3 regions of the Sedimenticola thiotaurini genome follow, and region 1 is predicted to be linked to each of the others. Evidence: predicted binding sites of a transcription regulator. Region 1 holds the regulator's gene; each other region holds the start of a gene.
What was found. Region 1 encodes FliA, which starts transcription of late flagellar genes. Its sites were predicted from a motif close to GCTAAAGTTNNNNNNNNNNCNGCCGATA; they were not measured.
Positions count from the first base shown of each region.

Region 2: a site for FliA is predicted at 1,235-1,262, ahead of flgM (flagellar biosynthesis anti-sigma factor FlgM). Genes of this name have one in related genera too.
Region 3: a site for FliA is predicted at 915-942, ahead of AAY24_RS06640 (methyl-accepting chemotaxis protein). Genes of this name have one in related genera too.

Region 1 covers NZ_CP011412.1:1,602,986-1,606,263, forward strand. Annotated here, with positions in the region: gene AAY24_RS07260 (chemotaxis protein CheA) at 1-429, opposite strand, end outside; gene AAY24_RS07265 (protein phosphatase CheZ) at 442-1,155, opposite strand; gene cheY (chemotaxis response regulator CheY) at 1,190-1,564, opposite strand; gene AAY24_RS07275 (RNA polymerase sigma factor FliA) at 1,621-2,361, opposite strand; gene AAY24_RS07280 (MinD/ParA family protein) at 2,358-3,197, opposite strand; gene flhF (flagellar biosynthesis protein FlhF) at 3,232-3,278, opposite strand, start outside.
Region 2 covers NZ_CP011412.1:1,727,246-1,730,523, reverse strand. Annotated here, with positions in the region: gene AAY24_RS07905 (TIGR04282 family arsenosugar biosynthesis glycosyltransferase) at 1-294, shown strand, start outside; gene AAY24_RS07900 (flagella synthesis protein FlgN) at 385-867, opposite strand; gene flgM (flagellar biosynthesis anti-sigma factor FlgM) at 871-1,197, opposite strand; gene flgA (flagellar basal body P-ring formation chaperone FlgA) at 1,351-2,076, opposite strand; gene AAY24_RS07885 (chemotaxis protein CheV) at 2,263-3,216, shown strand; gene AAY24_RS07880 (CheR family methyltransferase) at 3,244-3,278, shown strand, end outside.
Region 3 covers NZ_CP011412.1:1,475,721-1,478,998, reverse strand. Annotated here, with positions in the region: gene AAY24_RS18455 (sensor domain-containing protein) at 1-855, shown strand, start outside; gene AAY24_RS06640 (methyl-accepting chemotaxis protein) at 1,211-3,235, shown strand.

The DNA of each region.
Region 1 (3,278 bases):
AGCCTGATCGACCTGTTGCGACGCCTCGACAGACTCGCCGGCCGGCACCGCCAGTTGATGCAGTGTCTCTATCAGCTGGGCATCCGCCTCGTCCGGCTCTTCACCGGACTGGACCAGGGCAAACATTTCGTTCACCACATCCAGCACCTGTAACACGGCGTCCATCAGTACCGGATCAACCTGCCGTTGTCCCTGACGCAATACGTTGAAGACATCTTCCGCCCGGTGACACACCGTCACCAGGGGATCAATACCGAGGAATCCGGCACCACCCTTGATGGTATGAAAGCCGCGAAAGACTGCATTGAGCAGGTCATAATCATCGGGACGATGTTCCAGATCCACCAACTGTTCATTCAGTTGCTCAAGTATCTCCCCGGCTTCAATCAGGAAGTCCTGAAGGATCTCGTCATCCATATCAATGGCCATACTTCCACACCTCTAAAAGCCCAAACTGGATAGCAGATCGTCCACGTCATCCTGCCCGTTGACCAGATCACCCTGATCAATTCCGGGAACGCTCGGCCCTTCCAGTTTATCTGCGTCTTTTTGTTTTTCTGGCAATTTGGAACCCGATATCCGGACCAGCTGCACCAGCTTGTCCTCCACATCGTGCACCAGGGTAATCACCTGCCGGATAATCTGGCCGGTCAGATCCTGAAAATCCTGTGCCATCAGCACATCGGTCATGTGGGCATGCAGCTGTTTCGATCGTTCACTGGTCAGATTCAGGAACTCGGCCAGTTCACGGCTCAACTCTCTGAAATCGTCCACCGAGAGTTCACGCTTGCGGAACCGCTCCCACTGTTCCGATATTTCACTTGCCCTGCTGCCCAGTTCAGCAGCCAGGGGCAGGCTGGCTTCCACCGCACCCAGCGTGGTGTTGGCAGATTTCTCCGTCATGCTGATCACATAGGTGAGTCGCTCACTGGCATCCGGAATATCCACCTGGGCCATCTCGTTGATGCGTGGGTCCAGCAAAAATTCATTGATCGCTTCATGCAGTTCGCGGGTCAGACGACCCACTTCCAGAAACAGTTTGCTCTCAATGCCTTCGGTGAGCTGAGAGCTAACATGGATCGCCTCCGCTTCGTTCCCTGCTTCCAGGTGAGCCACCAGTTGCTTGGCCAGCATCAGACGTTCGTCAATGTCCATGTATTTCTCCAGACGGATTCGTCATGATTGCCGCTCAGCTATCTACACGTTCAAAAATCTTGTTGATCTTCTCTTCCAGGGTCACCGCAGTAAACGGCTTGACGACATAACCATTGACTCCGGCCTTGGCCGCCTCGATGATCTGCTCACGCTTCGATTCGGCGGTTACCATCAGCACCGGAAGCTTGACCAGGTTCGGATCGGCACGCACTGCCTTGAGCAGATCAATACCGGTCATGCCGGGCATATTCCAATCGGTTACCAGGAAATCAAAGTTACCTGACTGCAACATGGGTAACGCGGTATTACCATCATCTGCCTCCTGGGTATTGGTGAACCCCAGGTCCCGCAGCAGATTCTTAATAATCCGTCGCATTGTGGAGAAGTCGTCCACAATGAGAATCTTCATGTTTTTATTCAAGGCAACCTCCAAACTCGATGCCATTATTTGTTTTTACCGACCGATCAGAGTTTGTCTGCATCGGACAACCAATCTGCTAGACGGGCACGTAACCGCAGTGTTGCCTGGCTGTGAATCTGGCACACTCTCGATTCACTGACCCCCAGAACCTGTCCAATCTCCCGCAGGTTCATCTCTTCATCGTAATAGAGTGCAATCACCAATCTCTCTCGTTCCGGCAGACCGGCAATCGCCTCTGCCAGGGCCTGTTTGAATGCATCCCGCTGCATCCCCTCGAACAGACCGGCCGACTCAGTGTTGTCGCCATCAAACGGAAGCTCGCCAACTGCCTGCAACTCTTCAATACTGAAGATTCTGCAACCGGCGGCATCCTGCAGGATCCGATGGTACTGGACCAGATCCATATCCAGCACTTCAGCTACCTCCACATCCCGTGCGTCGCGGCCCTGTTCATTTTCGATGGCCCGCATGGCGTCTGCCACCATACGCGCCTTTCGGTGCACGGAACGGGGAGTCCAGTCGCTACGCCGGATCTCGTCCAGCATGGAGCCCCGGATTCGGATCCCGGCATAGGTTTCGAAACTCGCTCCCTGGCTGGGATCATAATTCCTGCTCGCTTCAAGCAGGCCGATCATTCCCGCCTGAATCAGATCATCCGCCTGCACATTGGGCGGCAATCGGTTCATCAGGTGGTAGGCAATCCGTTTGACCAGCGGCGCATGTCGATCCACCAGCGTATCCGCATCCATCTCCTGGATGGCCGTATAGCTAGCAAGCCCGCTCACCGGCTCATCTCCTGATTCTGGCTGCTGTACTGGATCAGCCGCTCCACGAAGAACTGCAGATGACCACCAGCGCCATCCGGTACAGGCCAGTTATCGGCCTTCTGCGCCAGATTCTTGAATATTTTTGCTATATGGCTACGCGGATTGGCCTGAACCACCGGTTTTTGTGATTTCACGGCCTTTCTGAGATTTTCGTCATACGGAATACTGCCCATGTAGGTGAGCATAACATCCAGGTACTGGTCCGTAACCCGGCACATCTTGTTATACAGGTTGCGCCCCTCTTCAGCACTGCGGGTCATGTTGGCCAGGATTCGGAAACGGTCCAGACCATACTCCCGATTCAACAGCTTGATCATGGCGTAGGCATCGGTAATCGACGCCGGTTCGTCACACACCACAACGATAACCTCCTGTGCCGCCCGGCTGAAGCTCACCACCGTATCCGAGATACCGGCTGCGGTGTCGATAATCAGTACATCCAGATCATTGCCGACATCACTGAAGGCCCTGATCAATCCGGCGTGTTCCGCCGCGCTCAGCTCAGCCATCTGCTGAACACCCGAGGCACCCGGCACAACCCGAATACCCGCAGGCCCCTGCAGAACCACCTCTTCCAGGGTGCGCTCACCGCTCAATACGTGGGACAGGTCATACTGGGGATGTAAGCCGAGCACCACGTCGATGTTGGCCAAACCGAGGTCGGCATCCAGCAGCATCACGCGACGCCCCATTTCAGCCATTGAAACGGCCAGATTGACCGATATGTTGGTCTTTCCAACGCCGCCCTTACCTCCGGTAACGGCGATCACTCGTACAGGTCTGGGTTGTACCATGCGTCTTAATCCTGCTGCTTGATCTGTAATTGCGTCAGCCATGAGCATTTGCTCTCGCACCTCCGAGGGCCAGTGCCAGGT
Region 2 (3,278 bases), 120 kb from region 1:
CCGGTACTGACGGGGGGGCATCTGTGTCGGGCGCTGGCTTGGCTGGAGTCAGGTGCAGACGCGGTGCTGGGACCGGCCGAGGATGGTGGCTATGTCCTGCTGGGGCTGCGGCGGATGGAGCATCGACTGTTCAGTGATATTCCCTGGGGTACAGATCAGGTGTTGGCGATAACCCGGCAACGCCTGGCGCAACAGGTCGGATACTGGCGTGAGCTGGAGCCGCTCTGGGATCTGGACCGGGAGGCCGATCTGGATCGCTACCGGCAGCTGTCGGAGCCGGCGATGCTGGAGTGATGCTGGAAACGGACAGGTACGTCTGGCCGGGCTCTGTTGCGCAGGCCCGCTCGTCGGTTGTGCATGGCTGCTGCGGGCTTTTTCCTGTTCTCAGGCTTTGGCCAGTGGGTGGCCGGGCTGGTCCGGTTCCTGCTGGCCCTTGGCGCCGTAGGTGTTTCTGCTCTCGGTGCGTCCGCAAAGCAGATCCAGCGCCTGCTTGTTATGGCGTTGGCTGAGGGCCAGGATGCCGCCATTGATCTCATTCTGTTTCTGCAACTGGTCCGCAATTCCACCCAGTTGACGCCACAGATCGGCGCAGGCGGAATCGCTGTTTGATTGAAAAAACCGGTTCAGGTCAGGCGCATCAACGTTGATACCCAACGAGGTGAGTAGACGTTCCCGTTGCCTGGAGTGGGCCTGCATCTGCTCCACGGCCTGCTGCTTTTCTCTGCTGATCTCCAGAACCTGATCGGGATCGGTTGCTTTCAGTGCCGCCTGTTCACGCTTTAGAATCTCTTCCAGCGTTTGGGCGCATTTCACCTCGGCCGAGAGTGCCTGGGTGAGCTGGTTCTGCTGATCGGCAGAGAGGGTCATTATTTACTCCTTTGTTTCCAGTTTCGAAAACTCCCGCTCCTGGGCCAGCAGGTGCTCTGCTGCCTCTTCCGGCTCGAAGGCAAATGTGCCGGTGGCCAGGGAGCGTTGCACGTCGGAGACGTGCTGGGCATCGGCGATCGGCAGGCTGGCGACCTGCGCTTCAAGTTCCTGAAGGCGGGTGGCGGAGCCTGTCAGGCTGACGGTATCACCGGAGGTTCCGTCTGATTTGCGCGAGCTGGATGCGCCCGCTGTCTGGGTGTTGCTGGTCGCTGTGCTTTTAGCGCTTTCGCCGGTAGTGATGGGTTGTCCGGCCGGACCTTTGATTTTCATGCTGTTAATCACCTTGCTGAGAAAGTACCCATTTGCGTAGCGGCCAAACGGCTACAAGCTTTAGTTGAAATATAGTCCGTTTGATGCGGAAAATCCGCGTCAGTTCACACTGCGGTAAGCGCTAGATAGGCGTCTCCGGGGCCATTGGCGGGTCTAGGTTGTGGCCTTGACCACGCCCGTGTCGATAACGGTAGCTTCAATCTGTCGATTGGAGCTGCTGTTTTTTACCTTGATCCGCTCGCCGATGGCGCCGTTGGTCAGTGCCTTTCCGTTCATGCGGACCACCAGGGTGCCGATCCGGGCTACGATGACCACCTGGGTACCCTTTTTAACGGCGTGTTGAATATTCAACTGGCCCGGGGTCAGGATGGCTCCCTGACGGATTCGGCGTTTCACAATTTTTCCGACCGCCTGTTGGGGGCGTTCAAGATAGCCACGGTGCAGTTTCGCCACATCCCTTTTTTCGATTGTGATGTCGGCCGGCGTGAGGATGGTGTCGCTTGGCAGTTCCCGGTTGGCGATTACCACCTCCTTGATCAGAGAGAGGGTTACCGGCACATAGAGCGTCCATCCGTCTGCCGCATTGCAGCGAACGCCGACAGTGATCCGGGAAATGTTTTTCCGGCTGTAGGGTGAGAATGTCTCCAGGTCCTCATCGCAAGCGGCAAGACGTAGCCGGCTGTCGAGCCGTTTTGCGGTAGCGTTCACCTGCTGTCCTTTCTGATCAAATTGATCCAGCACATGTTGTTCTGCCGCCTGGCGTATGCTGTCATGGGACTGCGTCTGGGCCGCAGTGGCGGTTGTCGCCACCAGTGACCAGGCGAGAAGCAGGCAGGACCAGCGGTGCCGTGTCCTGATTGTGGATATTGATCCGCTCATGGTGTCACCTGTTAAAAAGCATTTAGTTCCATTGTTTGTCGTTAAGAAATATGCAAAATACATGCCTGAATATCCTGTGGCTGGGAGCTTTCCGGGGCTGTCAGGTAGCGGGGGCTGGTGCTGCTCCTAAAGCAATCGGTCTCTAGGTCGCTAATATGGGACAGGGAAAACAGAGAGGAATTAGAGATGGCAGGCGTTCTTGACGGTGTGGATCAACGAACCAGGCTGGCGGGCAGAAACCGGCTGGAACTGCTGCTGTTTCGGCTGGCTGGGGAGCAGCGGTTTGGTATTAATGTGTTCAAAGTGCAAGAGGTTATCCAGTGCCCGCCCCTGACCCAGTTGCCCGGCTCTCACCCGGTAGTACGGGGCGTTGCCAATATGCGCGGCAAAACCATTCCGGTCGTGGATCTCTCCCACGCCATCGGTGGTGCGCCGCTGGATAGTACCGAAGGGCGTTTTGTTGTCATCACTGAGTACAACTGCAGGGTGCAGGGGTTCCTGGTGGGTTCGGTTGATCGAATTGTGAACATGAACTGGACGGAGATTCTCCCGCCCCCCAGGGGTGCGGCGAAAGAGAGTTACATGACGGCCGTCACTCGGATCGATAATGACCTGGTGGAAATCATTGACGTGGAGAAGGTGTTGAGTGAGATCGTCGCCCTGCCCGAGGAGGTGTCCGAGGGTGTGATTGACGAGGAGGCGATCGATGAGACCCAACACATACTGGTGGCTGATGACTCCGCCGTAGCCCGTAAGCAGGTAAAACGGGTACTGGACCGGCTGGGTGTGATGGCCACCATCTGCAACGATGGCAAGCAGGCGTTGGATCAACTCAAGGCATGGAGCAACGAGGGGCGCCGAGTATCTGATTTTCTCTCCCTGATTATTTCGGATGTGGAGATGCCCGTGATGGATGGTTACACTCTGACTACGGAGATCCGCAAGGATCCGGAACTCGCCAATTTGCCGGTTATACTCCATACTTCACTGAGTGGCGTGTTTAACCAGAGCATGATTGAAAAAGTAGGGGCCAATTCGTTCTTGGCTAAATTTGATCCGGACGAGCTGGCCCGTGTGGTCCAGGCGCGTCTTAAGGAGCATAAGGAGGAGTTGAAGGCTCGCTCCTCTCAACAGGCGTAGCCAACATCAAAGGAATGGATAACTATATTGCAGTCACTGGCGAGTCAAAATATGCTGTCACC
Region 3 (3,278 bases), 130 kb from region 1:
ATGTATAGAGCCAAGGCGGACGGCCGCAACTGCATCCGGTTTTTCCTGCCGGTTATGCAGGAACTGGCCAACGAACGCCTGGTGGTTGAGCAGAATCTTCGCTGGGCGCTGGATAAACGTAAACTGCAACTCCATTATCAACCCCAGGTGGATTTCGGTGGCCGTATGATCGGGGCCGAGGTGCTGCTGCGCTGCCCGGACAAGAGCGGCAACTTCAATCGGATTGATCTCTGTATCGATGTGGCCGAATCAACCGGTCTGATCCTGCCGATTGGTGAATGGGTGCTGCGGGAGGCGTGTCTGAACCTCAAACGCTGGCTGGACAGCGGCATGGCCGGGCCACTGTGTCACTTTTGTGTCAATATCAGCCCGAAGCAGTTCCTTCAGCGGGGTTTTGTATCCATGGTCCAGCGGGTGATTGGGGAAACCGGGGTGGATCCCCATCGCCTGGTGCTGGAAATTACCGAAAGCACCCTGATCGATGCGAAAACAGACGCCGTGTTGACCATGGAAGAGCTCCAGTCGATCGGTATTCGTGTTGCCATGGATGATTTTGGAACGGGCTATTCATCCCTCTCCTACCTGACCCATCTCCCTCTGGATATCCTCAAGATTGACCGTTCATTCGTCTCCGGTATCAGTCTTGATCCGAAGAACGCGGCGGTTGTGCAGGCCCTCATGACCATGGCCCGTGAGCTTCAGATCAGTGTTATTGCAGAAGGGGTGGAGACCACGGATGACCTCAATTTTCTTGTTCAGAAAGGGTGTGAATATTTCCAGGGTTTCCATTTCAGCAAGCCGCAATCTGAGCTGGAGTTCGCCGGCTACCTGGAACAACAGGTTCGATCCGCCTGAAAACCTACCCGTGCCACGGCTCCGGGATAGGGATTTGTGGCATAGGCCGCATAACGACCGGTAAAGCTTAGCCCAAACTGGCCGATACCCTGGTCAGCGCTATGAAAAGTTATGGTGATTTTTTACAGACGGACCCTGTCTCTTTTTCCGGTATCACCCTCCCTCCTGTGATACTGCCCCGGTCAGCTGACCAGGGCCTGATTCGGATGAGACGCGTCATGTTCTTGCCGGCCCTGCCCGCAAGGACAGTTTGACCCGATGTGCTTGTCGGCCTGTCATCCAGGGACCAACCCTCAGACCGGTTTTCCACAAGTAGATAATAAGAACTGAGAAGAGACCAAATGGAGAGTTTGAGATGAAAGGTATTCTGATCCCGGCCATGTTCCTGATGGAACGGTTACGCTATCCACTGAAATTTGGATTGATCTTTCTGGTTGTACTGGTACCGCTTGTGGTCCTCTCTTACACACTGATTGACCATATCGATGAGAGGCTGGAGGCTATCGAGCATGAACGGCTCGGGCTGGCCTATATCAAGGCGGTTCGCCAGCCGATCGAACATCTGCAGCAACATCGCGGCATGACCAGCGCTTTTTTGAACGGTGCGGAGAATTTTCGTGATCCCATACAGCGGAAACGTGTTGATGTGGACCAGGCAATGGCGGCCCTGCTGGCAATGGACAGGGAACAGGGCGCATTACTGGACACCGGAGACCGGGTCATTGAGTTGATGGATAGGTGGGAGAGGATCAAGAGCTCATCCATGGAGCAGACTACGGCGGTCGCCATTCAGAGTCATACGGAACTGCTGGCAGATATGATCGGATTGATCAGTCATGTGGCGGATGCCTCCGAGATCACCCTGGATTCACAACTGGATACCTACTACCTGGGTGACGCGGTGGTGAATAACCTGATCAACCTGACCGAAAATATGGGGCAGGCCCGGGCGCTGGGTTCCGGAGCGGCGGCAGTGGGGATGCTGGATGAACAGGCCTATGTCCGACTGGCGGTACTGGCAGACAGTATAAACAGCTACGCAAAGCGCTCGGATGCAGGACTGGCAGCCGCTATTCGCGGAAACGGAAGTCTCGACGAAAAGCTGAGTGGCCCGGTGGCCGCCAACAGCCGATCCATCGCCAGGATGCAGTCGCTGCTAAAGGAGGTGCTGGTAAATCCGATCCAGGTTGAGGTGGATGAGAAAACCGTGTTTGACACCGCCACCGTGGCCATAACCGGTTCCTACCAGTTGTATGATGCGATCGCCGCTGAGTTGGACAGGCTGTTTGGCGAACGTATCGCGACTGAAACCGTGATCAAGAATACCACCATGGCAATCGTCATTGCGGTACTGCTGGTGGTGATCTACCTGTTTGCCGGTCTCTACTATTCGGTTGTCGGGAGTATCAACCGGATCGGGGATGTGACCCGTCAGATGGCCGCCGGCGACCTGAACATTCGCCTGTCCCTGAACAGTCAGGATGAACTGCAGCAGGTGGCCGATGATTTCAATCAGATGGGGGCGGCATTCCAGGATGTTGTCGTCCAGATCGTGGAAGCGACATCCCAACTCGCCACCATGGCAGAGCAGACCTCGGTAGTGACTGAGCAGACCAACCAGGCGTTGCAGACCCAACTGAGTGAGACAACCCAGGTGGCGACCGCAATGAATGAGATGAGTGCCACGGTACAGGAGGTGGCGTCCAGCACCAGCAACACCTCCCAGGCTGCCGACGAGGTCAATCATCAGGCCGCCGAAGGACAGCGGGCCATGGAGGAGACCATGACCGGGATTCGGCAACTCTCTGAAACGGTGGAAGGAGCCGGCTCCGTTATCCAGCAGCTGGAGCAGCACAGTGTGGAGATCGGTACGATACTGGACGTGATCAACGGCATCGCCGAGCAGACCAATCTGCTGGCGCTGAACGCCGCCATTGAGGCCGCCCGTGCCGGCGAGCAGGGCAGGGGGTTTGCCGTAGTGGCGGATGAGGTGCGCAATCTGGCCAGCAAGACCCAGGATTCAACCGAAGAGATCAACCAGATGATCGAGAAACTGCAATCCGGTTCTGCCCAGGCTGTGCAAGCGGTTAACAGCGCCCAACAACTGGCACGATTGGCGGTGGAACAGGCGGCTAAAACCGGTGAGTCACTGACCCATATCCATGGATCGATTGAGCGGGTCAATGATATGAGCACCCAGATTGCCAGTGCGGCGGAGGAGCAGAGCGCGGTTACTGAAGAGATCAACCGGAATATCGTCCAGATCAACCAGATGACTGAACAGACCGCTGTGGGTGCCAAGCAGACCTCCGCCGCCAGCAGTGATCAGACCCGTCTGGCAACGGAACTACAGGGGCTGGTGGGGCGATTCAAGGTCTGACGACCGGTAAGGCAGATGGAACCCACGGGGTCGATCGGTTTTT